4 regions of the Planococcus chinensis genome follow, and region 2 is predicted to be linked to each of the others. Evidence: riboswitches for the same ligand, from Rfam matches in the RefSeq annotation. Region 2 holds a riboswitch; each other region holds the start of a gene.
The links. A riboswitch is a leader RNA that binds a small molecule or an ion and turns the genes downstream of it on or off. The one in region 2 is predicted to bind S-adenosylmethionine.

Region 1 (7,814 bases), 350 kb from region 2:
AAATTTGCATTTTAAGATTTCTTACAAGTCCATAAATTTAACAATACTACTAAGAGTAATATTTAGAATTACAAAGTATTGTTAGGCGGCTTCATCGATTACTATCATAGAAATGGTGTTCTGAACGTTAAAACTATGACTTCTAATCACGTTAAAGGTTTTCTCATGGAGTGTCAGGAGAAGGGGAACAACGCCAGTACTTTAAATTCAAAGTTACAGCGTTTCAGCTCATAGCTGATCGTACTCTTGCTACGGTTCAATTCCTAACGATGTAAGACAGCGGCTTCTCTTCCGAGCAATAACTCTCGATTACCATGCTTTCCCGTGGTACGATATGAACAAAGCTCATTTAGGGACACTCCTTTAGTTGATTCGCGTTAACTACTGTGTTACCCACTTGAGCTATTTTTATTTTCTAACCGTTCGATTTAGTATATCATCTACAAATTCAAAACAAGATTATCAAAGTAGCCAGTGATTCTTTTCTAATAAAGGATTTCAACTGATTGCGATTTCTGAAATAGCTAAACAAGCTCTGGCAGGAGTCGGAACCATCTATAATTACTATTCCTCTATTGAAGAACACTCGGATTTTTTTCGAGTGTTGAGAGTAAGGAAGCAAGTATCGCTGTGTATGGAGCTGCGATGAGGCTGGTGATGCTTTATGTTTACGGTGATCAAATGAATTATGGCTAATTTCTAATTGAACTTGAACCTCGGATCGAATTTATCTTTTAGGGAAATTTGAAGACTCAAAACCCGGATTATAAAAGAAAAGAGGGTATATAATGAAAATTCTGATTGTAGGTGCGGGTATTGCGGGTTTAACTTTAGCCGATCAATTAGAGCGTGAAGGCTACACGGTTCAAATAGTTGAGAAAGCTCCGGGGCTTCGAAAAGAGGGTTACATGATGGACTTTTTTGGAGCTGGATATGACGTTGCCGAAAAAATGGGTCTACTCAAAGAACTAGAGAAGATTCATTATCCTATTGAAGCACTCAATATTAAAAGAACTGACGGAACAACTAAATATTCTCTAAAGTATCAATCGTTACGCCAATTATTAAATGACCGCCACTTTAATTTCATGCGGGGAGATTTAGAACGGGTACTTTATGAGCGCATAAAAGATCGAGTACCAGTAACAAATAGTACAACGATTGAATCTCTGCAACAAGATGAGGAGGGAATCCTCGTAAAGCTTTCAAACGACACAAAACTCAACTGTGATTTGTTAGTTGGAGCAGATGGCATACATTCAAAAGTTCGAAAACTTGTTTTTGGTGCAGAAGAAAATTATGTTCATTCAATGGGGTATCAAACGGTGGCATTTACATTTGATAAAACATCCAAATATAATAAAATTGATCATACATTTGATACGATTACTGAGCCTGGACGACAAGTTAGTATATATCCTATAAGGGGAAATCGGATAGCAACATTTTTCCTTTTTTCAAGTAAGGGGAGCTCACTAAAACACTACTCACATCAAGAGGGAATGAAGGAATTAAAGAAAAACTTCGGGGATATGGGCTGGGTAGTCCCTGGTCTTCTTCAGGAAAGCGAGAAGGCAACTGACTTTTATTTTGATGACGTTGCTCAAACTGAAATGCCGACATGGACAAAAGGGCGTGTGGCACTTGTAGGTGATGCTTGCGGTTGTGTATCTGTAGTTGCAGGGCAAGGCTCATCGTTAGCTATGGCAGGGGCCTACACATTAGCCCGTAGCTTAGGCGAATCAAAAAATGATATTAAAAAAGCTCTTTCTGAGTATGATTCATTAATGGTTCCCCAAGTAACTAAAATCCAGAAATCAGCTCGCCAATTTGCAAGTTTCTTTTTGCCAGAGTCGAAATGGAAATTAATGTTTCGAGATATAACGATGCGTGCATCAGTCATGCCAATCATTAGAAACTTTCTGAAATTCAAAAGCATTAGAGTGCCAAAATAATGTTCCATATTGAATTAGCACGAAGAGAAAAATAACAGATTTGTTTATTGCTCAGTACAAGAATACGATGTGGAAATAAGCGTCAAATCGTTTTTCCCTAGCGACTGAAGCAGTCGTAGCACACATCCCGGAACCAGTTTCACCAATGGAGGGAATGCCTGATATGGGCGGCAGGATGTAATATCATCAGCAACTTCAAAAAACTCCTTCTCACTATACGAGAAGGAGTTTTTTTTCTTTTGGATTATATTAAGTAGAATCAAAAGAGATAAAACATAATTTCTGCTGTTCTTATATAAACGAAATAGTAAATGAATTTACTGTGAAGTATTGTAATGCAATTATTCATATGTTATCTTATTAATCATATCAAATTACTAAGTATTAAAAATTGAATAGAGATTAATTCTTATCTAGAGAGGTGGAGGGACTGGCCCTTTGATGCCTCGGCAGCGGATCTAATTGGAAAACATTCCGATTTGAAACTGTGCCAAATCCAGCAGGTGCGATATCCATGCACTTGAAAGATGAGAAGAGCCGATTCGAGAGTCCCTCTTCTTATTTTTGAGAGGGGCTCTTTTCTATTAAATAAATTTGAGAGAATGGGAGTAAGACCGAAAAGAAGCTTTGGGTTTTAGAAGGAATTATAAATAAGGAGAGATGAGTGATGAAAAAGCTTTTAGGTAGTGCATTAGGAATTTCGGTTGCTTTGTTATTAGCGGGATGTGGCGATGAGAGCCAAGCCTCAGGAGAAAATAAAAAAGAAGTGAAAGTCGGTTTTGGAGTCGGCACTTATGAACAACAATTCAAAGAAGGTATCTTGCCTATCTTAGAGGAGAAAGGGTACACCGTTGACATGACAACATTCTCTCAGAATATGCAATTAAATCCGGCTATGAAAGAAGGTTCAATTGATGCGAGTATCTTTCAAAGTACAGCCTATATGGAAGGGATCAATGATGAACTAGATATGAATATGACAGGTATTGTTTATGTGCCGAGTGCTCCTCAAGGGTTATATTCTGAACATCATAGTTCACTGGATGAAGTGAAAGATGGATCGACAGTAGGGGTACCGAATGATCCGGTAAATCAAGAAAGGGCAGTAAATATTCTTGAGGAGTTAGGGTGGGTGACTGTCGCAGATGGTGCTGATGTAACTGATTTTAACCTTAGTGGTGTTAAACCAGCCGATTACGACATTGACATTAAAGTCTTAGACCCTGCTCAAATTCTTGTGTCACTTCAGGATATTGACTTCGGAATAGTAAATGGTAATTATATTGCAAGTGCCCCGGATAGAAAAATTACAGATGCTTTAAAAATTGAAAATACACCTGAACAGCATCGGATCATTGTATCTATCGAAGAAGAGAATGAGGACACAGAATGGGCGAGAGATCTAAAAGAAGCATATGAATCAGACGAATTTAAAAAATATATTGAATCCAATGAAGAGTATGACGGGTTTATTATGCTAGAAGCTTGGAATTAATAAACTGAATATATACTCGTAATTTAGAAGAGAGAGGTGAAGTGGACATGGATCTCATAGCAGCTAAGACCTTTGAAGAACGTCTACATATATTAACAAATACGGTCGCCTCTTTTTCAGAAAGAGCAGTTCAAAATGATCTTGAAGGAAGATTTCCGTTTGAGAATATTGAAGATTTAAAGGATATTAATTATCCTGCATTGACGATTCCCACTAAATATGGAGGACAAGGGATTTCCTTATATGAATTACTACGTTATCAAGAAGTTATTAGTAAGGCAGATGGATCAACTGGGTTGTCGATCGGCTGGCATATGGGGATCATCAAAGATTTGGGAGAAACAAATAGATGGAAAGATTCCGTACAAAAAACTTTGTTTGACGATGTAAAAGAAAATGGAGCATTAATCAATAATGCCGCTACAGAAAAACAAACAGGAAGCCCGACAAGAGGAGGGAAACCTTCCACGACCTCTAAAAAGGATGGGCGGTATTGGGTTATTAATGGCAGGAAGACATTTACGACAATGGCTCCAGTTCTAGATTATTTTAACGTAACAGCGGTGATTGAAGAGACAGGAGAAATTGGATGTTTTCTCATTCCGAAATCAAAAACGGGAGTAGAAATAGAAGAAACTTGGGATAGTGTAGCGATGAAAAGTACCGGGAGTCATGATTTGATATTAAATGACGTTAAGGTTTCGGAAGACTCTTTAGTCGAAATTCTTGAACCTGGACAAAAACGGGCAGCTGGATGGTTACTTCATATTCCAGCATGCTACCTCGGAATTGCACAAGCAGCACAGGATTATGCAATCAGTTTTGCAAAAGAATACTCGCCAAATAGCATCACCGGTTCAATCATAGAATTGCCGACTGTTAAGCAAAAGATTGGCCAGATTGAATTGGAATTAGTAAGAGCAAGGCATTTTCTATATTCTGTAGCTAAGAAGTGGGATGAGTCAAATGGAGAAGAAAAATCAAAAATGACGCCGGAATTGGGAGCAGTAAAAGTAGCTGTCACCAATTCAGCAGTCATTATTGTTGATTTAGCAATGAGGATAGCGGGTGCTCATAGTCTTTCAGAAAAGACCCCTCTGCAAAGATATTATCGGGATGTGAGAGCGGGCCTTCACAACCCGCCTATGGAAGATATGATTATTCCGTTGCTTGCTGAATTTGCGATTGAAAATCAGGCTTTTAAAAAAACTTTAAGTGAACACAAGTCATTAAACAGTAATTCGCATGTATAACATTTATTCTTACTTCTCCTAAGAGTTCCGAAACTTAAAAGCGCCAACTCCTTTACCGGGAGTTGGCGCTTTCTGTGTGAAGAAAATCACGTCACTTTCCACAATCGCGCGACTCATGTAAACTATACAAGGTTAAAGAAAAACGAAATGATTCAGCCGATAAAATTGGTAGGGTTTATTTTCAATATAGATGCACGATGGATTTTTGGATGCAGGGCGTGCCTTGCATCCTGCAGTGAAAGGATTGAAATTTGGATATGAAAGAGAATTTTTGGCGTGAGTTGCCGCGGCCGTTTTTTATCCTGGCGCCGATGGAGGAAGTCACGAATGTGGTATTCCGCAAAGTAGTAGCGGAAGCGGCTCGGCCGGATGTGTTTTTTACGGAGTTTACGAATACGGAAAGCTATTGCAACCCGGATGGGGTTTTCAGTGAAGAAGGGCGCTTGACGTTCGAAGAAGATGAACAGCCGGTCGTCGCGCACATCTGGGGGAACATTCCGGAGCAATTCCGGGAAATGAGCATCGGGATGGCGAAGCGGGGCTTCAAAGGCATCGACATCAATATGGGCTGTCCGGTAGGGAACGTGGCTGCGAAGGGCAAAGGCAGCGGCATGATCCGTTATCCAGATAATGCGGCGGAAGTTATCCAAGCCGCCAAAGCGGGCGGCTTGCCGGTCAGTGTGAAGACGCGTCTTGGATATACGGACGTCGAAGAGTGGCGGGGCTGGCTGACCCATGTCTTGGAACAGGACATCGCCAATCTGTCGATCCATTTGCGCACGAAAAAAGAAATGAGCGCGGTGCCGGCGCATTGGGAGCTGATTCCGGAGATCAAGGCTTTGCGGGATAGAGTGGCGCCTGATACCTTGCTGACGATCAACGGGGATATTCCGGATTATCAGACCGGTGTGGAACTGGCCGAAAAACACGGCATCGACGGCGTTATGATCGGGCGGGGGATTTTCCAGAATCCGTTCGCTTTCGAAAAAGAGCCGCGCGGTCACAGCGCTGGGGAAATGCTGGACCTGTTAAAGCTGCACTTGGATCTGCATGACAAATACTCCAACGAAGAAGAGCCGCTGCCGTTCCGTCCGCTGCGCCGCTTCTTCAAGATTTATGTGAGCGGGATTCCGGATGCCGATGATTTAAGAAGCCGATTGCTGAAGACGGATTCGACCGATGAAGTGCGGGCATTGCTTCAGGCGTTCGAGCAACGGATTGCCGTTCGCTGAATAAAACCGGCTCTATCAGGAAAGCCTCACACCAATAAATGGTGCGGGGCTTTTTTGTGTGCAAAAAATGCCCCTGAAAGCAGAATAAGTTCAAATTATGTCAACGCTTACAAAAGTTTCAGCTTATATGACAGTTATCACTAGCCGCGCCTTGTTCCGTCAGGTAAATTATCCGTAGCAGAAAGCTGCTTCCGATACGGAATTGCATTCAAAGGAGAATTTATAGATGAAGAAAATAGCTTGGATTACGGACACGGCAGCGCAGCTGGATGAAGCATTCATCGAAAAGCATGATATATATGTACTTCCACTTAGCGTCATTTTCGGGGATGGCGAATACAAGGAATCGATTGATTTGACACAAGAGGAATTTTACGATAAATTGCGCATGGCGAAAGTATCGCCTAAAACGTCACAGCCTGCCATCGGCGACATGCTTTCCTTATATGAAAAGCTGCAGTCGGAAGGATACGATTTTGCGGTTGCTTTGCATTTGTCGAGCGGGCTATCGGGGACATTCGCGACGGCGCAGTCGGCTGCAGAGATGGCGGACTTCAAGGTGTATCCGATCGATTCGCTGATCGGATCGTTTCCGATGGTGAAGATGATCGAGACCGGATCCAAGCTGTTTTCTGAAGGCAAGGAGGCAGAGGAAGTCGTTGCCACGCTTAAGGGGATGGCGGCGAAATCGCACCTGTCCTTTATTCCCTCAAGCCTGAACCAATTGCATAAAAGCGGGCGTGTGTCCGGGACGCAGGCGTTTTTGAGCAATGTCCTGAACATCAAATTGGTCATCACATTTGAAGACGGCAAAACGGTCATGAAAGAGAAGGTCCGCTCGAACAAGCGAGCAAAAAACTCCGTCATGGATGCACTCCGCGCGGATATGGCGGCGGGCAGCGTGCCGGAAGTTGCGGTCAATCACTGCAATAATGCCGCGGATGCGAAAATCTGGAAGAACGAGCTCTTGCAGGAGTTTCCGGATCTGAAAGTCCAAGTGGTGCAGCTCAGTGTGTGCGTAGGCGTGCATGCGGGTGAAGGGACGACCGGACTTAGCTGGGTGGCTTATTGAAGGGCCGATTTGATCAATAAAACATGGAAAACAGAACCCCGGATGGAGGCGCTCTTTGCGTGCAGCTATCCGGGGTTTCCGCTGTTTAAAGAGGAAACCCAATAGCCTGCTATGTTAAACTTTAGTCAATAAAGAAAATATTGGATTGCTAAGAAGGGATATGCTCTAATTGGCAAACTAGAGATGACGACAATCGAGGTGCTTTATGGGAATGACATTTCAGGAACTGCAAATGTATGCGAATTTTGAGGAGCTGTCAAAGGATGTATTGGACCTGGCAAAAGAGATTCTGCCAGACCAATTGCTTTATTTGAGCTCGATCGATGGGACTCAGCAGATCATTCTTAAGATTACGAGTGACGAAACAACGATTCCGGTGAGTGAAGGCATGATGCTGAATCTAAATCAATCGCTGTGCCAGTTTGTCGACTTTGAAAAAAATCATCCGGCAATTTTCGAAGATGTGCGGGAAGAGGATAGATTGGCCGATATGAGAAACGTGCTCGACAAAGCCAATATCCGCTCTTATCTGGGCATTCCTATTTCTCTGGGGAACGGTGAAACGTTCGGGACCTTGTGTGCCATCCACGATGAAAAGAGTCAATTTGATAAGAAAAGCATCGATCTGCTGCAGCGGATTGTCCGGATGTTTTCCTATTATCTGAACCTTGAACGATTTGCCTATAGGGATTCGTTGACGGATTTGTACAACAGACGTTATCTTTCCCGGCTATTTGAAGAGCAGAGGGAAGGGGAAGGCGTGATTTTCTTCCTCGATCTGGACGGGTTCAAAAAGGTGAACGATAT
Region 2 (7,814 bases):
TTCCCCGGCCGCAATGCCGCCGGAAGAGCCGTTTACCGGATCCGGTTCTTCATTGGCGCTTTCCGTCGTTCCGCATGCCGCCAAAAACAGCGCCAAAAGCAGCCATACGCCGAGGCTTAAAAATTTATGCATAAGATTCCCTCCTTTAAGGGGTTTTCAATAAGACCGTTCGGAATGGGTAAAAGTTACAACGGGTTAGGTGTTTTGGTGAAATATTAACATTGAACAGAGCTTATCCAGCTTCTTGCGGGAACTATGCCCCAAGCAGCCGGAGCGGAGTAGAAGATGATGCCTTTTTTCGATATATATGAATCTAACTCAACAAAAAACGCCTTGCAGCCTCTTAGGCTGCAAGACGCTCCTTCACTTTTCTCATGTAATCGAAGATTCATAAATCGTCTGGATCGAATCTGCGAGCATTGCATTGAATTCTTCATCGGACTGGCTGGCGTTGACGCCTTCGGACAATCCGCGCGAGAAGCTCGCAATCAGGCCGTTATTGGCTTTCAGTTTTTCATTCGCCTCATTTCGCGTATAGCCGCCAGAAAGGGCAACGACGCGGATGACGCGCGGGTGGTCGATCAATTCCTTGTAGAAATTGTCGACGGTCGGAATCGTCAGCTTCAGCATGACATTCTCGTCTTCGCTGAGCGAATCAAGCAAGTTGAGGATTTCCTGTTTCAGCAATTCCTCGGATTTTTCCTTGTCTTTGCTGTGGATATCGACTTCCGGTTCGATGATCGGCACAAGTCCGGCTGCGAGAATCTGCTTCGCGACCTCGAATTGCTGCTCGACGACTTTGCGGATGCCGCCAGGGTTTGGTTCTTTGATGACCGAGCGCATCTTCGTGCCGAAGATATTTCGTTCATTGGCACGTTTCAACAGGTCATCCAGGTCCGGAATCGGCTTCATCAGCTGCACGCCGTCTTCTTCATCGGCCAAGCCTTTATCGACTTTCAGAAACGGCACGACGCCTTTTTCTTCCCATAGATAATCCGGCGTGTATTTGCCTTCGACTTCACGGTCCATCGTCTGTTCGAATAGGATCGCTCCGATGATTGAATCCGACGTGAACGATGGGGCGGTCATGACGCGTGTGCGCATTTCATGGATCAGGTCATACATTTCGTCTTCATTGGAATATTGGTCTTCGTTGACGCCATACAGCTTCAGTGCTTTTGGCGTACTGCCGCCGCTTTGGTCTAGTGCGGCGATAAAGCCTTTCCCGTTCTTCACCCGATCGAATTGTTGTTGATTCATGATCCCAGCTCCTTAGATAAATTTTTTTAGAAATTTGCTCTAAACGAAAGCCTTTCATTGATTAGTTTATCAATAAAAGACAGTTTCATCAAAATGTTTCACCATTTAAACCTTACCCCTGTCAGGTCTTCTGAAACGTCCCATAGACGCCGTGCCGCCGCTTCATCTTCTGCGGAACGGTGCGGCGTGTCAATCGCCGGGAATCCTTTGCGGCGTCCTTTGCCGTCGGGGCCGATGTATTCGCCGCCTTTCAGGGAAGGATCGGTTGCTGCATAGATGGTCGGCAATGCGCCCATATGCGCCGGCTGGAAAAACCGGTTCATGAGGCCTTTGAAAATGCCAGTGGCGTCCCGGTTGCCGATTTTGAATAAATTCGTCGCGGAAATGCCCAGGTGGCATGCTATGCTGATGGCGGAAAGGCTGTGCGCTTTCAGGTTCTTGTCGAGTTCGCGCGCGAACATCAAGTTGGCGAGCTTGCTTTGGCCGTAGAACTTCATTGCCTTGTAGCCGTTCGAACCATCGAGGTTGTCAAAGAAGATGCTGGCGCCGCGGTGGGCAAGGCTGCTGACGGTGATAATGCGCGCATCTTTGGTCGATGCCAGGAGCGGCAGCAGATGGCCGGTCAAAGCAAAATGGCCCAGGTGGTTGCTGCCGAATTGCAGCTCGAAGCCGTCTTTCGTCTTGGAGTAAGGCGGCGTCATCACGCCCGCATTGTTGATCAGCAGGTCGAGCGAATTGTGCCGGCTGCGGAAGCTTTCCGCGAAAAACCGGACGCTTTCAAGATCGGACAAATCGAGCGGCATGACTTCCACATCCGCTTGGCGGTTTACATTCAGGATAGCGTCGCGTGCAGCTTGTCCTTTTTCGGTATTCCGCACCGCGAGGATGACCCGCGGGCCGCGTGCTGCAAACACCATGGCGGTCTCAAGCCCGATGCCGCTGTTCGCCCCCGTGATGATAGCGGTCTTTCCGGATAATGAATTGGGTTCCATAATATCAGCTCCTAATTTCTGTATAAGGTTCCTTTAAACCTATCATTAGGGAGCGTGGGGGACAAACGGGAAGGCTTTTTGGATTCTTCGGCATTTTTGCTCATGGTATAATTGAAGCAGAAGATTAGAACCCGCATCAGCAGTTCGGAACGGGTACAGAACATGCTTCAATCGAATAAACGGAGGAATAGAGAATGAGTGAAGAGTGGGGAAGCGGCGGATATGATGGTGGCATGTTGGGAGATTCAAAAAAGAAGAAGAGCTCCGCACGGACAAGAATCCCCAGATTTAAAAAAATCAAAAGAAGCCGGTCGCGCAGAAGAGGGAGGCGCCCGGAAGAACAAGACGCCGAGACCCATATAGTGATATGGGCAGCAGCCGCTTTTTTGTTGTCAGCTGTTATGCAGGCAGAGTGGATTGCCGTTTCTTATTTTATGAGTTTTGTTTTGTATGCGTTCCTTACAAAAGATATCGAGCCGTTAAAATTTCTGTCGAATGCAATATTAATTGTAGGAATTCTGTTTTTTATGGCCCTTACGCTTGTTCAGGCCATTAGTTTACTGGCTGATTCTGGCTTCCTAAAAGATCCGGCCACCGTAAGGGCTTATAAATATATCATCGGGATTCCTGTACTGAGTTGGTCCCTTGTCCGGATAACAGAAGCCATGATCGACGGACCGTGGAAACACGAATTTAAAAGCTAAGGCATACATAAGCGATAAAAAAGGTCTAAAAAGCCTAAAACGAAAAGGCCAGAGGAGAAAAAGCAACGCTTTTCTCCTCTGGCCTTTTCCTTATTCTTTGACAGCTGATGGGAATGGAGGCGGCGACTCCAGCGGGACAGCGAAGTGCCGAAATCCACTCGGACGCCAGTCCGAGTTAGTTCGGCGCAAGCCCGCGGAAAGCGTCCGCCGCAATGGACAGCAGCCTTTTTGGACAGTCCTAGTCGTTCATGCACCGCGGCGGAGCACTTTTTGCAGGAATTGCTGCGTGCGTACTTCGGTCGGTCGGGTGAAGATGTCTTCTGGTTTTCCTTGTTCGACGATATGGCCGCCGTCGATAAAGATGACGCGGTCCGACACGTCGCGGGCAAAGTCCATTTCGTGGGTGACGATGACCATCGTCTGGCCTTCCCGCGCGAGTTCCTGGATGACCGTCAGCACTTCGCCGACAAGTTCCGGATCGAGCGCGGAGGTCGGTTCGTCGAACAGCAGGAGGTCCGGCTTCAGCGCGAGAATCCGCGCGATGGCGGCGCGCTGTTTCTGGCCGCCTGACAATTGCTCGGGATACTGGTCCTTATGGGCGAGCAGTCCGACTTTTGCCAGCAGCGCTTCGGCTTCCGCAATGACTTCCCGTTTGTCCCGTTTCTGTGCGATGAGCGGTGCTTCGATGATGTTCTCAATGACTGTCTTATGCGGGAACAGGTGGAAATGCTGGAAGACCATGCCGGAATACTGCCGGATGTCGGTTTTCTGTTTTTTGCTCGGCGCTTTCCCGGTGAACGCGACATGTACCTGGTTGATTTGCAGCGAACCCGCAGAAGGGGTTTCGAGCAGGTTCAAGCACCGCAGCAGCGTCGTTTTCCCGGAGCCGGAAGGGCCGATGATACTGACGACTTCGCCTCTTTGGATCTGGAGCGAAATCGATTTCAGCACTTCGTTGTCATTGAACTTCTTGCTCAAGTTTTCCACTTTGATCATGCATTTTCCCTCCAATCAGGTTGTGACATAGCGGTTCGCCTTTTTCTCCAGGTAGTCTTGCAGCAAGGTGACGACTGTGCACAGCCCCCAGTAGATCAGGGCGACCAAAATATACAGCGTCAAGCTTTCATAGGTCTGACCGACGATGACTTTGGCGCGGTAGAACAGTTCCGACACCGTGATGACCATTGCCAGCGACGTCCCTTTGATGATGTCCATGAAGACGCTCGACAGCGGCGGCAGCGCAATGCGCGTCGCTTGCGGCAGGATGATCCGGCGCATCGTCTGCCAGTAGCTCAAGCGCAAGGTTTCGGCTGCTTCCCATTGGCCTTTGGCGACCGACGAGATGGCAGAGCGGATGATTTCCGCCGTGTAGGCGGAGAAATGGACACTGATGCCGATGATGGCGGCGGTCAGCGGCTTCATCTCGATGCCGACCATCGGCAGCCCGAAGTATAGGATGAATAAAATCACCAGCAGCGGGGTGCCGCGCATGAACGAGATGAACAAGCGGGCGGTGAATGAAAGCAATTTGAATTTATTCATGCGGGCAAGGGCGACGAACAAGCCGAAGACCAGTGCGAAAAACATGCTGATCAATGCAATTAGTACGGTGTCCCGCGCTCCCAATAAAATGTAGGGGAGGGAGTCCAGCGCAATTTCGATATTAAAAAGATACTCCCATTTAAAGTCGGCCATCTGAAGACTCCTTTACGTAATTATGTATGGATAGGGAACCCGGAGGCTCCCGAAGGGTTTATTCTTTTTCCAGGGGTTGGGTAACATCGTCGCCGAGGAATTTGATGGACAAGTCCTTGAGCGTTCCATCAGCGAGCAGTTCTTCCAGTGCAGCATCAATTTTTTCCTTCAGTTCCGGGCTGTCTTTCGGCAGGACGATCGCGCTGCTGCTGAATGAGAACTTCACGTCTTCCGCAAGTTTCAGGCCGGGCTTGTCGTATTGTTCGAGCGATCGCTTCAATACGAGGTAATCGTTCAGCGTCGCGTCCACGCGGCCGTTGACGATTTCGGGGAGGACCGTGTCAGAACCGGTATAGACGATCACTTCCGCGCCTTGCTCGCGTGCGTACTTCGCGTAATTGCTGGTCGCCGAACCGCCAACTTTCTTGCCTTTCAAATCTTCCACAGATTCTATGCCGGAGTTATCGCTTTCCCGGACAATCGCAGAGCCGTAAGAATGCTTGATCGGCACGGTGAAATCAAATTTTTCTTTGCGTTCATCGGTAACGGCAAAATCATTGGCCGCAATGTCGATCTGCCCATTCCGCAGAGCCGGAAGCAAGCCATCAAACTCCATTTCCTTGAACTCGACTTCGACGCCCAGTTTCTCGCCTAACGCGCGGGCGACTTCCACGTCATACCCTGTCAGTTCTTTTGTCGTTTCGTCATGGTATGTAATCGGGTAATAAAGCCCTTCGGTTCCGACAACGATTTTGCCGGCTTCCTCGATCCGCTCCCAAGAATTTTGGGCTTTGTCTTCAGAAGCGACAGCCGAACTGCTCGATTCCTCACTGCCGCAAGCTGCCAGCAAAAAACCGATTGCTGCAATCAATAAAACGAATAAAGTGCTGTGTTTAATTTTCATTTTTTAACCATCCTTTCATATCAGTTTACTAGGTTTTAGCTTTACAGAATTGCAGCTTCTCATGAGTTTTGGGCAAACAAAAAACCTCTTCCATAAGAAGAGGTTGGCATTTGAAATACAAAAATGTCCTGCTCTTCTTATCTCTCAAGCTTCTGCTTGTTGGATTTGGCACAGTACTCGTTTCCGAGTCCGCTGCCGAGGTTTCGCAGGGCCAATCCCTCCACCTCTCATGATAAGAACGAATCACTATTCAGCTATAACGGTAAGATTACCACCGTTTAGAGGAGGCGTCAACAGAATTTTCAAGCGATTTTTTTGGAAATATTTTAATTTTAAAATGAAAGCCCTTACAAATAAATGGAGGAGTTCGCTGATCGAACGGCATGCGCCAAAGGGGTTAAAGATGCTCGGAAATGACTCGTAAAGCGTGGTGAGAAGTCAGGCCAGGGCATCCTTGGCAGAAGATGGATGCGGCAGAAGACTGGCCGAATTCGGAGTGTAAACGTAATTTTTTTTGCGCAGAAACGCGCCTTAAAGAATAGGCCTTCGCGATATTTGCTTTCAGGCAATTTTATTTGCGTTTGAAAAATTTTATTTGCTTTCAAGAAGATTTATTTGCGCTTAAAAAGTTTTATTTGCGTTCGCGGGCCGGTTATTTGCGTTCAACAAAATTCGACACCAAATCCAGAACCCAAACCCTTGGTTTCATGCTTTTCGCGCCGCGAAAAGCGCACTTTCTTTTGGCATTCGTCGTTTATGCTCGCTTAGAGAAATTTACGCTCGTTCGTGGGCCGCTTACGCTCTTTCGCGAAGGCGTTACGCTCGCTCAAAAAAAATTGCGCTCGTTCAGCGGCCAGTTAAGCTCGTTCAACAAAATTCGACAATATTGAAACCCAAAAAAGCGGGAGAAGAAAAGCCCTGCTTTCTTCTCCCGCTTCTTTTATTTGTCGAAAGGGAACACGATGCCGGTCAGTTTTTCCGACACGGACCACAGCTTTTCCGCCGCTGCCCGGTCAAGCGCTGAAGGGTGTGGCAGCTCGAGCGCAGGGAATCCTTTGCGGTTGCCTTTGCCGTCCGGGCCGATATATTCACCGCCGGTCAGGTGCGGCATGGTCGCCGCATAGACAGTCGCGAGCGCGCCCATTTCCGGCGGCTGCAGGAAGCGGTTGGCATAGCTTTTCAAAAATGCCGGTGCGTCCCGCTTGCCGAACTTGAAGATGTTCGTCGCAGAAACGCCGGGGTGGCAGGCGACGCTGATCGTCTGATAGCCGTTCGCTTTCAGACGCTTGTCGAGCTCCATCGCAAACAGCATATTGGCGAGCTTGCTTTGATTGTAGAACTTCTTCGCTTTATAGCCTTTCGAGCCATCAAGATTGCCGAAGTCGATGGCCCCGCGGTTATGAGCCAGGCTGCCGATGGTGACGATGCGCGATCCCGGCGTTCCCTCGAGCAGCGGGAGAAGAAGGCCCGCCAGCGCGAAATGGCCGAGGTGGTTGCCGCCGAACTGCAGCTCGAACCCATCTTTCGTTTTCGTGTAAGGCGGCATCATGACACCGGCATTGTTGATCAGCAAATCAAGCGAATCAAAACGGCTCCGGAAGTGTTCCGAAAAGAACCGGACACTTTCAAGGTCTGCCACATCCAGTTGCATCACTTCAACGAGCGACCGTGAATGAAGCCGGAGAATCTCACTTCGCGCCCCTTCGCCTTTTTCCTGGCTGCGCACCGCCATGATAATCCGCGCGCCGCGCCCTGCCAGCACTTTTGCCGCTTCCAGCCCGATGCCACTATTGGCGCCTGTGATAATGGCCGTTTTTCCGGCCAGGTCTTGTTGTTCCACACGATCAACTCCCGATTCTGAAATTTCCTGCATTGGATTCAGAAAGCATTATAACATGCAGCGGCAAAAACCAGGTTATCGAATAAAATCGGATGGAAGAGGAGGCTTTGAATGCAGAAGCGCCATAAAAGTTGAATGCGGTTTATTAATAAAAATAACGGAAAATCATTGTATTCTAAAGCTCTTTCACTGGTTATGATTAGAGAAGTTTTATATTTACATAAGGAGATGTGCGAACCATTGAAAATCACCTACTCACTTGACGAAGAAGCCTATCTCGATTTCAACGTCTACCATATAAAAAATTCCAAAACGGCGAAAAAATCAATGACAATCCAACGATTTCTAGGGCCTATCCTCTTTCTGATGGTACCATTCATCTTTGCGGACCTTATAAACGTCTCGCTTGTTGGCCTTTT
Region 3 (7,814 bases), on a different contig from region 2:
CGCCCGTTGAACGTTTGCTATTGCTCTTCTTCTCCGATATGCCTGTTGGCCCAATCCAAAATCCGCGGATAGGCGTCTGCCTTGAACCACGCTTCCGGAGCGAAAGTATCGGTTTCGCCTTGCGCTTTTTCTTCACGGGCGCGGGCCACTTTCAAGTGCACTCGGTCTTCGTCCCGCTTTTTGCCGCTTTTGTTTTCGTGCTCATAATGGCCGAACTCTTCTACAATCGCCCGGTATGCATGCAGGGCATCCTCTTTCTGATTGAACTTCCACGATTCCCGCTGGCCGGATGTGCTTAACTGCAAAAAATAATATGCCTCTTTTTCCATTGCCTCCACCTCCTATTACAAAATTTCGATAGGAAGCAGTAAATAACCTTTTATTGCAGCAATAATGATTTACCTTATGAAGCTAGCATTACCATCTCACATATTTCCGTTGAAAGCCAAATTTCCCTTCCGGTATTCCCGTTTGCCGTTTGAAAAAACTGCTTATAAACCGTGCAGGCCAAGCATAAAAATCCCCAGATATAGCAAATACGCCACCGGCAGCAGAATCAGGACAAGCGTTGACGCTTTTTTCCAAAACCCGCTGGAACTCATGAAAGAAACAATGGCGGCCGATAAATACCCGGCAACTATCAAGAAAATCCACCATTGCCCAATGTACTTTCCGACAAGCGACTGCAGGATCAGGAAAGTAACTAATAGGATCAAAATAGAAACGAACCCTAAATATTTTCGCAACGGTTACACCCTTTCCGGTTGAATCGATGCGGGTCAACCCGAATTCATAAATTCACCATACCACAGTCAATCAATGGACTTCCTAAAAAGAAATAAATCCACCTCCTTGGATCACAGCCTTATGTGCTAAAGCTGACGCCTGGTTCCTGAAATTGTTCCTTTATCATAGAAAGAACGCCCGCGAAAAGTGTCCGGCACTTTTGCGGGCGTTCTTTCTATGGCTCTATTCGTTGTCGAATGCAGCCTAATATCCCTTTTTATCGGGCGATCAAGCTATCTTCGATCCCCTGCATGACTGCGGCGACTTCAGCAGCTTCAATCGGTTCAGTGCGCAGCACATGGATTGTTTCTTCGTCACGCGTAGCATGATTCGCAATCTCCTCAATCCATTTTCCGGGAATCCCGAGTTCTTTTAATGAGGCCGGCAATCCGACTTTTTTATAAAACTCTTTCAGTTTTTCCGCTTCAGCCCCTTTGCCTTCAAGCAGCAATTGCACTAATGTGCCGTATGCCACTTTGTCGCCATGGAGCGCTGTATGGGATTCCGGCGCGATGGTCATGCCATTGTGGATGGAGTGCGCGCCAGCTGTACGGCCGAATTTGTCGCCAAAACCGCCGACCATGCCGCCGACCATTATGATGGTTTCCGCCACTCTGACGAATGCCTCTGACAGACGGCCCTTTTTTGCATCTCCAATGGCTGCTTCTGCATATTCGAACATTTCATCGGCGCAAAGCTTTGCGGTGTAATGGGCAATTTTCAAGGCAATTTGCGGATTCTTGAACCGGATGATTTGCACATCGGCTTCGTACCATTTTGCGATAGTGTCGCCGATGCCCGCAACCAGCAGCGGAACCGGTGCACCGAGCAATACCTTCGGTTCCACTAACAGCAGGTCGACGCTTTCCGGGAAGACCGTATAATGCGTCATCGTCCCTTCTTCCGTATAGATGACGCTGAGCGGCGTCCATGGAGCGCAGTTCGAAGCGAGTGTCGGAACGAGGACCAAAGCGGTTCCGGTTTCGTGAGCGACAGCTTTCGCAATATCGAGCACTTTTCCGCCACCTGCTCCGATAATGGCCTCCGCTCCTAAAGCTCTCACGATATCGCTGACCCGCGCAATTTCTGCCAGAGAGCATTCCCCCTGATACAGTTCAAAAGCGGTTTCGACTTTTTCCAGCGCTGGGAAAAACGGACGGAGCGCTTCCCATGATTTAGTCCCGGTCAAAATCAACGCCTTATTGATGTTTCTTGCGAGCAGTTTCTCTTCCAAGCTATCAAGGACGCGTGCTCGACAGACATATTCAGCCGGTGCGCCTTTTACAATGATGTCTTCCACAAAAGATCTCCTCCCTTAGCGCGTTGCCATCCATTCCGGTTTGCCGAAGCCTTTGAAATCCGAATCGATCAACGCTTCGAATTCCGATGATTCCACAATTTCCACTAAATCTTTGGCGAGCTCGGTGTCTTTGTTTTCGGTTTTCACTGCCACCAGGTTGCGGTAGCGGTCAGGCATATCTTCAAGCACAAGTGCATCCAGCAGATCCATATCAGCGGCAAGTGCAAAGTTGCCCGGAACCGCTGACAAATCGGAGCTTTCCACTGCCCGCGGCAAGCCGCCCGCTTCGATTGGCTGGAACACCAGGTTTTTCGTATTCGTCTGGATGTCCTTCTCGGATACGGTCAGTTCTTCAGCTGCCGGATCCAGTGTGATCAAGCCGTTGTCTTGCAAGACCAGGAACGTACGGGCTGCATTCACCGGATCATTCGGGATCGCAATGGTCGCCCCGTCTTTGATGTCTTCAAGCGAACCGAACACATTCGAGTAGATGCCCATCGGTGCAGTTGGCACCGTAATCAGCCCCGTCAAGTCCATGCCGTTTTCCTTTGAGAAGTTTTCAAGATAAACGGAATGCTGGAACAAGTTGGCATCGAGGTCGCCGTTATCCAAAGCATTGTTCGGCTGGATGTAATCGCTGAATTCAACGATTTCCACTTTATAGCCTTTTTCTTCAAGCGCCGGTTTGAACGCTTCGTTTAGCATATCGCTGTATGGCCCGGCAGTGCCGCCCAGTTTGATGGATTTGGAATCGGCGCTGGATTCTTCCCCGCTGCAAGCAGCAAGCAGTGTGAGCAGTACGAATAGTGCAGCTAGTAAGGCAATCTTTTTCATATAAGTTTCTCTCCCTTTTCTATCGTTTGTCTATTGCTTTTGACGTCCAATCCCCGAGTTGCTGAAGGATTTGGACGAGAACAATCAAAATGACGACCGTGACGATCATGATCGTGTTGTCGTAGCGGTAATAGCCGAAGCGGATTGCCAAATCGCCGATGCCGCCTCCTCCGACGACGCCTGCCATGGCTGAATAAGCGACCAGCGAGATGATCGTAATGGTGACGCCCTGGACAAGGCCTGTCTTCGCTTCCGGCAGCAGCACATCCTTGATGATCATCCACGGCGTGGCGCCGACCGCGACAGCCGCTTCGATGACGCCTTTATCGATTTCCCGCAAAGAGGTCTCGACGATGCGGGCAAAAAATGGAATTGCGGCAACCGATAGCGAGACGCTGGCTGCAGCAGGGCCGATTGTAGAGTCTACCAGCAGCTTTGTCAGCGGAATCAGCGCGACCAGCAGGATGATGAATGGGATGGAACGCACCATATTGACAATGAACCCCAAGACCGATTTGACGAACCGGTTCTCGAGAAACAGGCCGCGGTCGGTAACAAAAAGAACGATGCCGAGCGGCAAGCCGATGATGATGGCGATTGCCAAGGAGATGCCGATCATATACAAAGTTTCGCCGAACGCTTTTGAAATGTCCGGCCATAATTCCATCATATGCTGAAAATCAAAGCCCATTTCCAATCACCTCCACAGTTGCGCCCCGGCCTTCCATATAAGTGATGGCCCGGCTGATATTTTCCGGTCTGCCCTGGATTTCCATCAGGAACAGGCCAAGCGGTTTTTCCTGGATATATTCGATGGATCCATGAAGAAAGTTGCCTTTGACATCGAAATGCTGAACTGTGTCCGTAATGACGCCTTCGCCGGCGACTGCGCCTTTGAACTGTACTTTGATGACGCTCCCGGTGCAGGCCGCTAGTATCGGGGCCGGTACATCAAAAGACACGACCGATGAGATGAATTCCTTCGTCAATGCCGTCTGGGGCGAGGAAAACAGGTCGTAAACTTCACCTTCTTCAATCACCCTTCCGCCTTGCATCACAGCCATCCGGTCGCAGATTTCTTTGACAACATTCATCTCGTGCGTAATCAGAACGATCGTGATGTTCAATTCCCGGTTGATTTTCTTCAACAGCCGCAGGATGGACAATGTCGTATTCGGATCAAGCGCCGATGTCGCTTCGTCGCATAGGAGCACTGAAGGATTGTTGGCAAGTGCCCGGGCAATGCCGACGCGCTGCTTTTGCCCGCCGCTTAGCTGCGAAGGGTAGACATCCTTCTTGTCGGATAGGCCCACCATCTCAAGCAGTTCATCAACCCGTTCGGCCGCTTGCGCTTTCGGCAGTTTTGCCGCCTTCAAGGCAAAAGCGATGTTTTCAGTGACCGTCTTCTGGCTGATCAAATAGAAATGCTGGAAGATCATGCCGATTTTCAAACGCGACTGCCGCAGTCCTTCGCCTTTCAATTGGGTAAGGTCCACGCCGTCGATTTTGATTTCGCCGCTTGTTGGGCGCTCGAGCAGGTTCATGCAGCGGAGCAAAGAGCTCTTCCCCGCTCCCGAGTAGCCGACAATACCGAATACTTCGCCTGCCTCCACCGTTAGGGAGACATTGTCCACACCCGTGACGGTGCCTTTTTTCGTCTGGTACTCTTTCGAAAGATTCGTGATGCTGATCATGGCGGTGCTCCCTCCTTTTTAGGCCAATAAAAAACGCCTCTTCCATTAAGAAAGAGGCACCGAATTGGATTAGGCTTATCTCTCAGAATAGATTCATTCTGCAGGAATTAGCACCTTCCCAGATCGCTCTGGAGGTTGCTGGACGTCATAGGGCCTGTCCCTCGGTCTCTCTTGATAATGTTCCATATGTAATTGTTTTTAGCTTGTACCCAATAGTAAAGAACATTCAGCCCGCTGTCAAAGCTTTTTTAAAATTTTTATTTTTTATTCAACCGAAATTCAATTCCTCGTCCACTCTGCCAATGACCATATACGCCGATGTCCCGTTGAAATAATAGGCCGGCTGATTTCCGGCATCGGCCCGGCAAATCGCTGATGGAATTTCAATTTCCCGCAATGCCTGCATCATTCCCTCAACGGCTTTGGTGAATGTCGGACCCGTCACGCCTGTCATCACATGCGTATCCAAAAAATACGCTTTGGCATCAAGTGGCTTCATTGGTTTTTCCGCACAGCTATGCAGCAATAAATGCTTGAGCAGGAACGCATGGGCAGCTGGCAATTTTTCGCGGATGCCATTATAGATCAATTCCGGGCCGTCCGTGTTGAAAAAAAGGATAATGGTGTCTTTCGGATCCTTTTCAATAGCTGCAACAACCTGCGCATGCCCGCATTGAACATGTTCATCCGCCGAAAGGATACGGTAAGCGGAATTCCGGAGTTCATCCGTGCAGCGGCAGAGTTCTGTGAACATTTCCGAAAAGTCTGCGCTATCAAGTGCAGTTGAAGAAACGGAACTTGCCGCAAACGCCCGGCTGCCGATATGCAACGAGCTGCTCGACATGTGCTGCAATGCACGCTTGACCTGATCGGCATTCAGTTGATAGGCGTTCTCCGGGTAACGGGATTGGTTATCCAGCGCTTGCTGCAGCTGGCAAAGAGCTTCGGCGTGCATATGCTGCTGGTGGAACAGCCCGCCCAGGCGGTATGCCGCTAGCGGATTCACCGGGTCGTATTGCAGCACTTTTTTCATAGCCTGTTCGGCTGCATAGCGCTTATTGGCATCGTTGGATGCCGCCTGGCCGCAGTAGCACAGCAGATAATTGATCAGTTTCTGCTGGATGTATGTATAGTAATGGGCATAATCCGCATCTTCCGCCGCTAATAGCTTAAGATGGTTGTGCATTGCATCATAAAGTTCAATCTTGGAATAATCCAAATCCCCTTGGGTATTTTCAGCTTGAAAGTGAATCTCCTGCTCCAATTCTTCTAGTTCATCCAAACTTATGTCATGATATCGCATGTTCTTCCCCCTAAATAAAAAAAGACCGCTGTATAACTTTGCTAAATGTTATGGTGGGATAATATAATTGCGGTACAAATACTATTATTAAGATATATTTTACATTTCTAACAAAGTTATATCATTTTCATGATACCAATCCTTAATTCGATACACAATATGCGTTTTATTAATTTTTTGTAAAAGGAATTTATTTTTTGAATTTCAGTTTCTTGTCGACCTTCATTGAATTGTCTAAGGACCGTTCTACTGGCAAAACAAGGCATGCGTGCTTGTTCAAATAAAATCTATAAAACCGGCAGAGGTTTGGACACAATGCCATAAACTGCCGGTTTCTATGCTTTAGGACATTTAATTATGCGATTTGATTTAAAGAATATATATAACCGCTAGTCTGCAGCAATGAAAAAATCATTTCATCCGACTTCCGCTTCTCCTTGCCGTACATTTTGTGTAATTAAAAATGAAGAACAAAATGTTTAGATGAATTGGTTTGTAGAATCCAATGCTTTGTTTTGCCAGATACATTTCTTTAACGGAAAACGAAGGCGTCAGTTTTAAACAGAATGATTCATGAAATGCTTAGGATTTCGCAGATTCCACTTTTCAAGCAATAACTCCACATGCCCGTCGGCCGTAAAGAAAACATCAAGATCCGTTGCGAGCGCAAAAAAACGGGCCGTGAACACTTCCTCCCCTCCATTGACAAAAACTTCAATGGCACTCGTATCCAGGAATATATGCAATTCCTCAAGTGTTTCCAAAAAACAGCTTCGGTTTTCTACCATGCCGTCTAGAAATCGTTTGCGCACCAACGTCAACCGCTTGGTCTGTTGATCGTAAGAAATGATTATATTTTTGCGGATTTCAATTTTTATATGCCCGGCCAGGTTCTGCAGGAAATGGATCTTCAGTTCCTCTACATTCCCCGAAAGTTCTGGCCACGTCTTTGTTTCATTCTTTAAGCTTGAATGGAATGAAAGCCCTTGTGCTTCCCGCAACTGTTTCAGTTCCGGCACTGGCTTCTGAATGATCCTGTCTTTTCTCAGCTCTAATTCACGCGGCATCGTCAAAGCATGGACCCATCCTTTTTCGATTGTGGGCAGGTGGGATTCCTGTTCCCCTGTGATGCCCATCCAGCCAAGCATGATCCGCCTTCCTTGCTTATCCTGAAACGTCTGCGGGGCATAAAAATCAAAACCCCGATCCAACTCTGTAAATTCACCATGCGGGAACTCAGTTGTTCCAACGTTCCATCTGCCGACAAAATAGCCAGACTGATGCGCATTATGGTAAAAGGAATTTTTCGCTTTCAACCCTTGAGGGGAAACGATGAGGATGTCTTTTCCACCGAGCTCAAAAAAATCCGGACACTCCCACATATAGCCGAAGTCCATCAATCCATTGAAGCGGTTTCCAGCTAAAATCCCTTTAAGATCCCATTGCTGTAAATCTGTCGAAGCAAAAAGCACAACGGCCCCTTCTTCATAAAATGTTTGCGCCCCTACAACCATGTACCAAGTGCCATCCCTTTTCCAAACTTTCGGATCCCGGAAATGAGCCGTGTATCCTTCCGGCAGCAATACAACAGGCCCTTTCTTTTCAAAATCAAATCCATTGCTGGAAACGGCCATGCATTGATAAGTCTCAAATTTGCCATTTCCGCGTTCCACATGCCCCGTGTAAAACAAGATCATCTTCCCATCAACTTCAACCGCACTCCCAGAAAAACAGCCGTCCTTTTCATACCATTCACTTGGGACAAGCGCCGGCTTGTGTTCTTGCCAATAAACAAGATCCTGGGAGGTCGAATGGCCCCAACATTTAGAGCCGTGCGCCGTACCAAACGGATTCCATTGAAAAAACACATGATACATGCCTTTGTATTGGATCAACC
Region 4 (7,814 bases), on a different contig from region 2:
TCGCTGCATCTTTCATCTTCTGCAAATCTTCGCCTTCCGGAAGAGATGCATCCGCCTGCGCTGCTTCAAAAGCGTTCAAGTCTGCGTCGCTTGCATTGATCGTATTCGGCACTGACATATAGAAGCGCATCATTTCCTGCTTAATATCAGCAGAAGATCCTGCGGCTTCCTCCGTACCAGCTGTTTCTTCATTAGTTGTGTCTGTAGCGTTTTCTTCGCTGCATGCTCCAAGAAGCAAAGCCGCTGAAAATCCAATAACCAATAATTTCTTCATGTAAAAGCCCCCTATGTGTGTATGTTCCGAAAATTATATTAACACAGCTTTTTGGGGGCGTATATACATGGCCGAATAGTCGCAATTGGAAAAACATTCCTAATAATCCCATTCCTCATCCGGCTGCGAGAATTTCACTCCGCCTGAGAAAGACGTGTTGCTTTTACGGAACCGCCGCATTAGAGTTTCGCTGCCTGCTTTCCGTTCGTAAACCGGTCGACGATCATCGCTAACGCGCCGTCTCCCGTGACATTCGTCGCTGTCCCGAAGCTGTCTTGCGCCAAGTACAGGGCGATCATCAAAGCGACCATAGTGGAATCGAATCCGAGCATGGTCTCAAGCAAGCCAATCGCCGCCATCACTGCTCCGCCCGGGACGCCGGGTGCTGCGATCATCGTAACGCCGAGCATCAGGATAAATGGCAGGATGCTTCCGAAAGAAGCGACATCCCCCGTCAATAGCATGACGCCGACCGCACAAGAGACAATCGTGATCGTACTTCCAGATAGATGGATTGTTGCAAACAATGGAACCGCAAAATCAATGACCCGTTCGTTAGCACCCGTTTTGCGTGCTTGCCGCACAGTGACCGGGATTGTCGCTGCAGAAGACTGCGTTCCAAGAGCCGTGAAATATGCCGGCAGCATCGTTTTCAGCAATGAAAACGGGTTGCGGCCATTGAGTGTGCCGGCTGTCGTATACTGCAGCAAAAGCATGACCCAATGCAAAATGATGATCATCACGAAAACGACAGCGAAGAGCGAAAGTATCTCTGCCACCGCTCCGCCATAGGCCATGTTTCCGAAGATCCCGAAGATATGGAACGGCAAAAGTGGGATGATGACATACGTGATCGCTTTCTCGATAATTGCCTGGAATTCATCAAAAAACGAAAACATCGTTTTGCTCCCAGTGGAAGCCATACCGATTCCGAGCAGGAATGCCAGGATCAATGCAGACATGACGCCGAACACCGGCGGCATATCAAGCGCGATGAATGAGGTTGCGAGTGCATGTTCCGGATCATCAATTGCGCTCAACGAACCGCCTTGCATGAAATTCGGCAAAATCGTCGTCGCTGCAAAAAACGCCATCGTTCCAGCGATAATGGTTGACGCATACGCAAAAAACGTTGCCAGTCCCAGCAATTTCCCCGATCCTTTGCCTAATTTGGCAATGCCGGGCGCGATGAACCCGAGAATGATCAATGGCACGATGAAATTAAGAAAGTTTCCGAAAATCGTTGTGAATGTAGCAAAAATCCGTGCCAGCCACTCTGGCGCAAACGAACCGATCAACACCCCTAAAGCGATGGCGACAATGATTCTTGGCAGTAAACCAAAATTAAACTTCACTTCCATGTCCTCCCTATATGAACAGATGTATTTTATTTATTATCCAAAAGTATCACAAAGGCAAAAAAAAGTTAATAGGAACTCCAATACGCGAAATATTTTTATTATTTCAACAAAGTTAAAACTCCCCTTTCCTAGTTCCATCTTCTTTCCCACAATGCAAAAGGCCCCTGAATCGGATTCAGGGGCCTTTGTTCGTTTTATTAGTCGACCGGCACTACAGAGCCGCCCCACTCTTCAAGGATGAAGTCTTGGATTTCGTCAGATTTCAGCACTTCCACCAAGGCTTTGACGTTTTCGTTGTCTTCGTCGCCTTTGCGGACAGCAATGATGTTGACATATGGTGAATCTGAGCTTTCAAGAGCGATGGAATCTTCCATTGGGTTCAGGCCTGCATCGATGGCATAGTTCGAGTTGATCAATACGGCATCACCTTCACCTTGCTCATACATTTGGACAAGAATCGCCGCTTCGTAATCCGTTTCAAATTGCAGGTTCTTCGGATTATCTGTAATGTCGCTTACTTCAGCTGTTGTTTTTTCCACCGATTCATCCAAAGTGATCAAGCCTTGCGCTTCAAGCATAGACAAGATTCGTCCATGGTCCGCAACAGAGCTGCTCATCAAGATTGTCGCGCCTTCCGGAAGTTCTTCTAGTGACTTGTATTTTTGGGAATAAACACCGATCGGTTCAATATGGATGCCTCCGGCATTTTCAAACTCATAGCCATTCTCAGCAATCTGTGATTCTAAATAAGGGACATGCTGGAAGTAGTTGGCATCAATTTCGCCTGATTCAAGATCTTGGTTAGGGAAGATATAATCCTGATAAGTTTCGATTTCCAGTTCAATTCCCTGTTCTTCGAGGATAGGCTGGGCCTGCTCCAGAATCTCCGCATGCGGTACGTTGGACGCTCCCACTTTCAATGTGCTTGACTCTTCCCCGCCGGATCCGCCGCTGCCGGATTCTTCTGCGCCGCAGCCTGCCAATGCCAATGCTGCCAATAATGTTCCTGTTACAAGTTTCTTCATGTGTGTACGCTCCCTTTTCTATGGTGTTTTTTATTATGGAATTCTTGGATCAACGTTTATCTGATTTCACCGTCAAACGGTCTCCGACAAACTGGATGGCAAAAACGATGATCAAAATCAGGATGGTCGCTACCAGAACAACATCCTGGCGGCTGCGCTGGAAGCCATCTAGGAAAGCCAATGTGCCAAGGCCGCCTGCTCCGATGATGCCCGCCATCGCGGTATAGCCGACCAATGCAATGGCCGTCACCGTAATTCCGGAGATCAACGCCGGCTTCGACTCCGGCAGCAGCACCTTGCGGATGATCGTCCATGTGCTTGCGCCCATCGAGCGCGCTGCTTCAATGACGCCTTTGTCGATTTCTTTCAAAGCGATCAGCACCATGCGTGCATAGAAAGGTGCTGCGCCGATGATCAGTGCCGGCAATGCCGCATTCGGCCCCCGGATGGTTCCGATCATGAATTTCGTAAGCGGGATCAGCAAGATGATCAGGATGATGAACGGAATCGACCGGAAAATATTGACGAATGCGCCGGTCAGCCAATTCACGATGCTGTTTGCCCATAATTGTTTTGGTGCGGTCAAAAACAGGACGATTCCGAGCACAAGGCCGATGGCGAATGTAAAGAGCGTCGACATGGCCGTCATATACAAGGTTTCCAGCGTCGCTTCCCACATATCCTGCCAATCGACGTTCGGGAATAATGACTCAATCATTTGCCATCACCTCCGTCTGGACGCCTTCCGCATTCAAGAATGCCATGGCCTCAGCAACTTCCGGCTGAGAGCCTTTTATCTGCAAAATCAATGTTCCGTATGCTCCTCGTTGTGTATGGGCGATATTGCCCTGCACAATATTAATATCGACCGGATGCTTCCGGATCAATTTGGTCAAAATCGGCTGCTCTGTCTGATCTCCGACAAAGACCAGTTTTACCAGCACGCCTTCCGGATACAACTCGCGGAGGTGCTTGATCGTCTCTTGCGAATCTTCCGTATCCGTCACTTGCGCCACAAATCGTTTGGTGATGTTTTCCTTTGGCGCCTGGAAGACGCGGAGCACATCGCCCATCTCTACGACCCGGCCGCCTTCCATGACGGCGACGCGATGGCAGATTTTCCGGATGACATGCATTTCGTGTGTAATCAGCACAATCGTAAGCCCCAAGCGCTTGTTGATGTCCACCAGCAAGTCCAGAATCGAGTCCGTCGTCTGCGGATCGAGTGCAGACGTCGCTTCGTCGCACAGCAGCACTTCCGGCTCATTAGCAAGTGCGCGTGCAATGCCGACGCGCTGCTTCTGTCCCCCTGACAACTGGGACGGGTAAGCATTTTCCCGTCCGCCGAGGCCGACGAGTTCCACCAGTTCCTGAACGCGCGCTGCGCGCTTCTCTTTCGGAACGCCGGCGATTTCAAGCGGGAACTCGATGTTCTCCTTGACGGTGCGCGACCATAGCAAATTGAAATGCTGGAAAATCATGCTGACTTTCTGGCGCGCTTTCCGCAGCTCACCGCTGCTGATATTCGTGATGTCCTGCCCGTTGATAACAACAGAACCATTTGTCGGTTTTTCGAGCCCGTTCAGCAAACGGATCAATGTACTCTTCCCGGCGCCGCTATAGCCGATGATGCCGAAGATCTCGCCGTCGCCGATCGACAGGTCCACGCCGTCCACTGCGGTCAATGAACCTTTGCCGGTATCGAACACTTTCGATAATTGTTTTAATTCGATCATTCCTAAACACTCCCGCCTCAAAATAAAAACCCTTCTGCGCAAATTTGAGCAGAAGGGTAACTTTAAAAGTAAACCGATCTCTCATCTTCCAAAGCTATTGCTTTGTGTGATTTGGCACCATTTCATTTTCATGACGGTTGCCGGGCTTCATAGGGCACTTCCCTCCACCACTCTTAATAAGAGTTGACGATATTTAATTGATTTCAGAAATTCAATTTACCACGCTTCACTTTATACGTCAACAGATTTTAACTTTCCATATAAATAAGGCACGGATTGGAACGCGTAGATCTTTTCAGCCAGCTCGCCGTTCTTTGTCAAGAGCAGGCATGGCACGCTCTCCACTTGATAGAGTTCAGCTATTTCCTGCACAAAATTCAAGTTTGCCTTGCCCATCGGCATGTCCGGCAACAGCTCTTCGACCACATCCAGCATTTTCGAAGCAACTTGGCATGTGCCGCACATCGGCGTGTACAAATAAAACGCGGCAACCGTTTTCGTGTTCTTTTCTTTCAGCCATTCTTTATGTGTCCATTCTTCCATTTTGTTTCATCCCTCAGCTAATAACTTATTGACTTGAACGTTTGCTGAAATCAGAACATCGATCAAGTTGCGGATCGGCGTGGCCGCCACTTCCTTGAAGCTCGGGCTGATGTAAAAGTGCCGGGCTTCGGGAAATTCGCGCTTCACCAATTTCCGCAATTTCTCTCCTGATTTGTCCGCATCGACCAGGATGATGATGTCCAGGCCTTCATATGGCAGCAGCAGTTCTTCAAGCCTCGATGCACTTACTGTACCATTTGTGCAAAGAATCGTCACGGGTTCTGCAATGAGCGGCGCGATCCGCGACTTATCGCTGATCCCTTCCACCACGATTACTTTTTCCATAAGCCAACACCTCACTAGATCGGTATGAAAGAAAATCTGTATAAAAAAAGCGCCAAAAAGAGGCGCTTTGAGATTACTCGTTGATCATTTCTTTATATTGCTCAGCTGTCATCAACTCGCCTACTTCAGCTTCGCTAGGAGATTCGATTACCACCATCCACGCATTTTCGTAAGGAGATTCGTTGACAAATTCAGGGCTGTCTTCCAGCTCAGCGTTCACTTCAACCACTTTGCCGCTAATCGGCGCGTAAAGTTCCGATACGGTTTTTACAGATTCAACGCTTCCGAAAGGCTGGTCTTTTTTCAGTTCGTCCCCAACTTGCGGCAATTCAACGAAAACGATATCGCCCAATTCGGCTTGTGCAAAATCAGTAATGCCAATACGTGCTGTACCGCCTTCTACTTTTACCCATTCATGCTCTTTTGAATAACGAAGTTCTTGTGGTGTGCTCATCGAAAACCCTCCAAATTATGTAGTTTGCTCCCCTTTAGTTTGACATAAACATTTGGGAAACACAAGAAATGTATGGCGCTACTTCCAGGTATTTTCATAGACGTCTTCCTTAAAGCCAAGCGTCGTTTTCTCCCCGTCCCATGCAAGCGGCCGCTTGATGAGCATCCCGTCGCCAGCAAGCAATTCCAGCTGTTCGTCCTCGCCCATTTCCGGCAATTTTTCCTTCAGCCCAAGCTCGCGGTACTTGATGCCGCTCGTATTGAAAAACTTCTTCAGTTCGATGCCGCTGGCTTTGTAGATTTTGCGGAGCTCTTCCTTAGAAGGCGGCGCTTCGGCAATATTGATCTCCCGATAATCGGCACCGTTTTCATCAAGCCATTTCTTTCCGTTGCGGCACGTGGTGCATTTTGGATAAGCATAATACGTAATCACAATAAAACCCCCTTTTCCTCAAGCTTACCAAAATTCATCTAGCCGGTCGAATGGAGAAAAGTGTCCATTTGCGGTGTGCCTGTAATCATTAAGCTGGATGATTTACTAATTCTATAAAAAGTTGAACGTTTCATTCTCTAAGAGCGGTTCTCGAGGGTTTATGAGCGGCTTTCGGAATCCTATGAGCGCTTTTACAGATTCTATGAGCGCATTCCGTACTTCAATGAGCATACGACCGAAAATGCCTGTTCATGCCTTACTACTCTCCATCTGCCATAGAAATTGAACAAAAGAAAAAACGCAGCCTGAGCTGCGTTTTCAAAAATTCTTACACGACGTATTTTTCAACTTCGATCAATTTAACGGCCGCTTCGCGTTTTTTCGCAATGACGTTGTAAGGCGTCGAGCGCGTCAATTTACGCAATGCAGAAAGCATCATGCGCTGGTTGTCGCCTTCGATAGCTGCAAGCAACGTTTCTTTTGCGTCTTTTTCGATTTTGTCGAATGCTTCCTGGCAATAGATCTGCGTGTAAAGGAGTTTCTGTTTCGCTTTTTCTTCGCCAGAAGCCGCGATCGCTTTTTCGGTGCGCAAAACTGCTGATTCCATTGCAAAGACGTTGCTGACGATGTCCGCGATGTTCACAAGCACTTCCTGCTCCTGCTCAAGCTTCGCTCCGTAGGTCTGTGCCGCTAGGCCAGCCGCCAAAAGCGCGATTTTCTTCGCGTTGCGCACCAAGTATTTCTCCTGGGCCAATGCTTCTGTGCCGATTTCTTCCGGCATCATCATCAACAGCTCTTCCTGGAGTTTTTGGGCATGCTCGAACAATGGCAGTTCGCCTTTCATCGCTTTGCGGATCAAAGTGCCCGGCACCAGCAGGCGGTTGATTTCATTCGTTCCTTCAAAGATCCGGTTGATGCGTGAATCGCGGTACGCTTTCTCGATTTCATATTCAGCCATAAAGCCATAGCCGCCGTGCAATTGAACGCCTTCATCAACGATATAATCAAGCGTCTCTGTTCCGAAGAATTTGTTCATGGAGCATTCCACTGCAAATTCAGCGATCGAATCAGCCACCAGTTTGCCGTCTGCGTGCTGCTCATCCGTAAAGCCGCTCATGCGGTCTTCGAACAAGCCGACTGTGCGGTAAACAGAACTTTCAAGGGCATACAATTGCGAAGCCATTGTGGCCAATTTTTCGCGCGTCAAGTTGAAAGATGAAATCGGCGTCTTGAACTGCTGGCGCTGGTTTGTGTAAGGGATGGTCAATTCCATCGCATATTTTGCTCCGCCGATTGTGCCTACGCCCAATTTGTAGCGGCCGATGTTCAAGATGTTGAACGCGATGACGTGTCCGCGCCCTGCTTCTCCCAACAAGTTCTCAACAGGCACTTGCGCATCCTGAAGGATCAATGTACGGGTAGAAGAAGATTTGATTCCCATTTTCTTTTCTTCCGGTCCGACCGAAACGCCGTCGTACGCGCGCTCTACGATGAATGCCGAGAATTTTTCCCCGTCGATTTTCGCGTAGACAACGAAGACATCCGCAAAGCCGGCATTCGTGATCCATTGTTTTTCGCCGTTCAAGACGTAATGCGTTCCGGCTTCGTTCAAACGGGCAGTTGTTTTCGCACCAAGTGCATCGG

Region 1: linked by a shared signal. The riboswitch ahead of ACFSDB_RS09785 (MetQ/NlpA family ABC transporter substrate-binding protein) and the one ahead of ACFSDB_RS08145 (transporter substrate-binding domain-containing protein) in region 2 are both predicted to bind S-adenosylmethionine.
Region 3: linked by a shared signal. The riboswitch ahead of ACFSDB_RS07375 (methionine ABC transporter ATP-binding protein) and the one ahead of ACFSDB_RS08145 (transporter substrate-binding domain-containing protein) in region 2 are both predicted to bind S-adenosylmethionine.
Region 4: linked by a shared signal. The riboswitch ahead of ACFSDB_RS10695 (methionine ABC transporter ATP-binding protein) and the one ahead of ACFSDB_RS08145 (transporter substrate-binding domain-containing protein) in region 2 are both predicted to bind S-adenosylmethionine.

What each region holds. Positions count from the first base shown of each region.
Region 1 covers NZ_JBHUFW010000005.1:448,505-456,318, reverse strand. The annotation lists gene ACFSDB_RS09790 (FAD-dependent monooxygenase) at 789-1,955, shown strand; SAM riboswitch class I at 2,362-2,489, shown strand; gene ACFSDB_RS09785 (MetQ/NlpA family ABC transporter substrate-binding protein) at 2,623-3,450, shown strand; gene ACFSDB_RS09780 (acyl-CoA dehydrogenase family protein) at 3,498-4,703, shown strand; gene ACFSDB_RS09775 (tRNA dihydrouridine synthase) at 4,961-5,935, shown strand; gene ACFSDB_RS09770 (DegV family protein) at 6,162-7,007, shown strand; gene ACFSDB_RS09765 (sensor domain-containing diguanylate cyclase) at 7,213-7,814, shown strand, end outside.
Region 2 covers NZ_JBHUFW010000005.1:100,849-108,662, reverse strand. The annotation lists gene ACFSDB_RS08175 (BsuPI-related putative proteinase inhibitor) at 1-132, opposite strand, end outside; gene ACFSDB_RS08170 (fructose bisphosphate aldolase) at 373-1,260, opposite strand; gene ACFSDB_RS08165 (oxidoreductase) at 1,359-2,252, opposite strand; gene ACFSDB_RS08160 (hypothetical protein) at 2,447-2,956, shown strand; gene ACFSDB_RS08155 (amino acid ABC transporter ATP-binding protein) at 3,203-3,952, opposite strand; gene ACFSDB_RS08150 (amino acid ABC transporter permease) at 3,968-4,651, opposite strand; gene ACFSDB_RS08145 (transporter substrate-binding domain-containing protein) at 4,710-5,555, opposite strand; SAM riboswitch class I at 5,690-5,794, opposite strand; gene ACFSDB_RS08140 (oxidoreductase) at 6,496-7,428, opposite strand; gene ACFSDB_RS08135 (YcxB family protein) at 7,636-7,814, shown strand, end outside.
Region 3 covers NZ_JBHUFW010000004.1:1,013,679-1,021,492, reverse strand. The annotation lists gene ACFSDB_RS07400 (hypothetical protein) at 18-329, opposite strand; gene ACFSDB_RS07395 (hypothetical protein) at 492-746, opposite strand; gene ACFSDB_RS07390 (iron-containing alcohol dehydrogenase family protein) at 1,004-2,086, opposite strand; gene ACFSDB_RS07385 (MetQ/NlpA family ABC transporter substrate-binding protein) at 2,102-2,920, opposite strand; gene ACFSDB_RS07380 (methionine ABC transporter permease) at 2,940-3,611, opposite strand; gene ACFSDB_RS07375 (methionine ABC transporter ATP-binding protein) at 3,601-4,614, opposite strand; SAM riboswitch class I at 4,687-4,795, opposite strand; gene ACFSDB_RS07370 (tol-pal system YbgF family protein) at 4,883-5,917, opposite strand; gene ACFSDB_RS07365 (glycoside hydrolase family 32 protein) at 6,475-7,814, opposite strand, start outside.
Region 4 covers NZ_JBHUFW010000007.1:149,928-157,741, reverse strand. The annotation lists gene ACFSDB_RS10715 (hypothetical protein) at 1-274, opposite strand, end outside; gene ACFSDB_RS10710 (dicarboxylate/amino acid:cation symporter) at 454-1,629, opposite strand; gene ACFSDB_RS10705 (MetQ/NlpA family ABC transporter substrate-binding protein) at 1,833-2,660, opposite strand; gene ACFSDB_RS10700 (methionine ABC transporter permease) at 2,710-3,378, opposite strand; gene ACFSDB_RS10695 (methionine ABC transporter ATP-binding protein) at 3,371-4,396, opposite strand; SAM riboswitch class I at 4,475-4,579, opposite strand; gene ACFSDB_RS10690 (thioredoxin family protein) at 4,628-4,939, opposite strand; gene ACFSDB_RS10685 (toprim domain-containing protein) at 4,946-5,284, opposite strand; gene gcvH (glycine cleavage system protein GcvH) at 5,358-5,738, opposite strand; gene ACFSDB_RS10675 (arsenate reductase family protein) at 5,817-6,173, opposite strand; gene ACFSDB_RS10670 (acyl-CoA dehydrogenase family protein) at 6,499-7,814, opposite strand, start outside.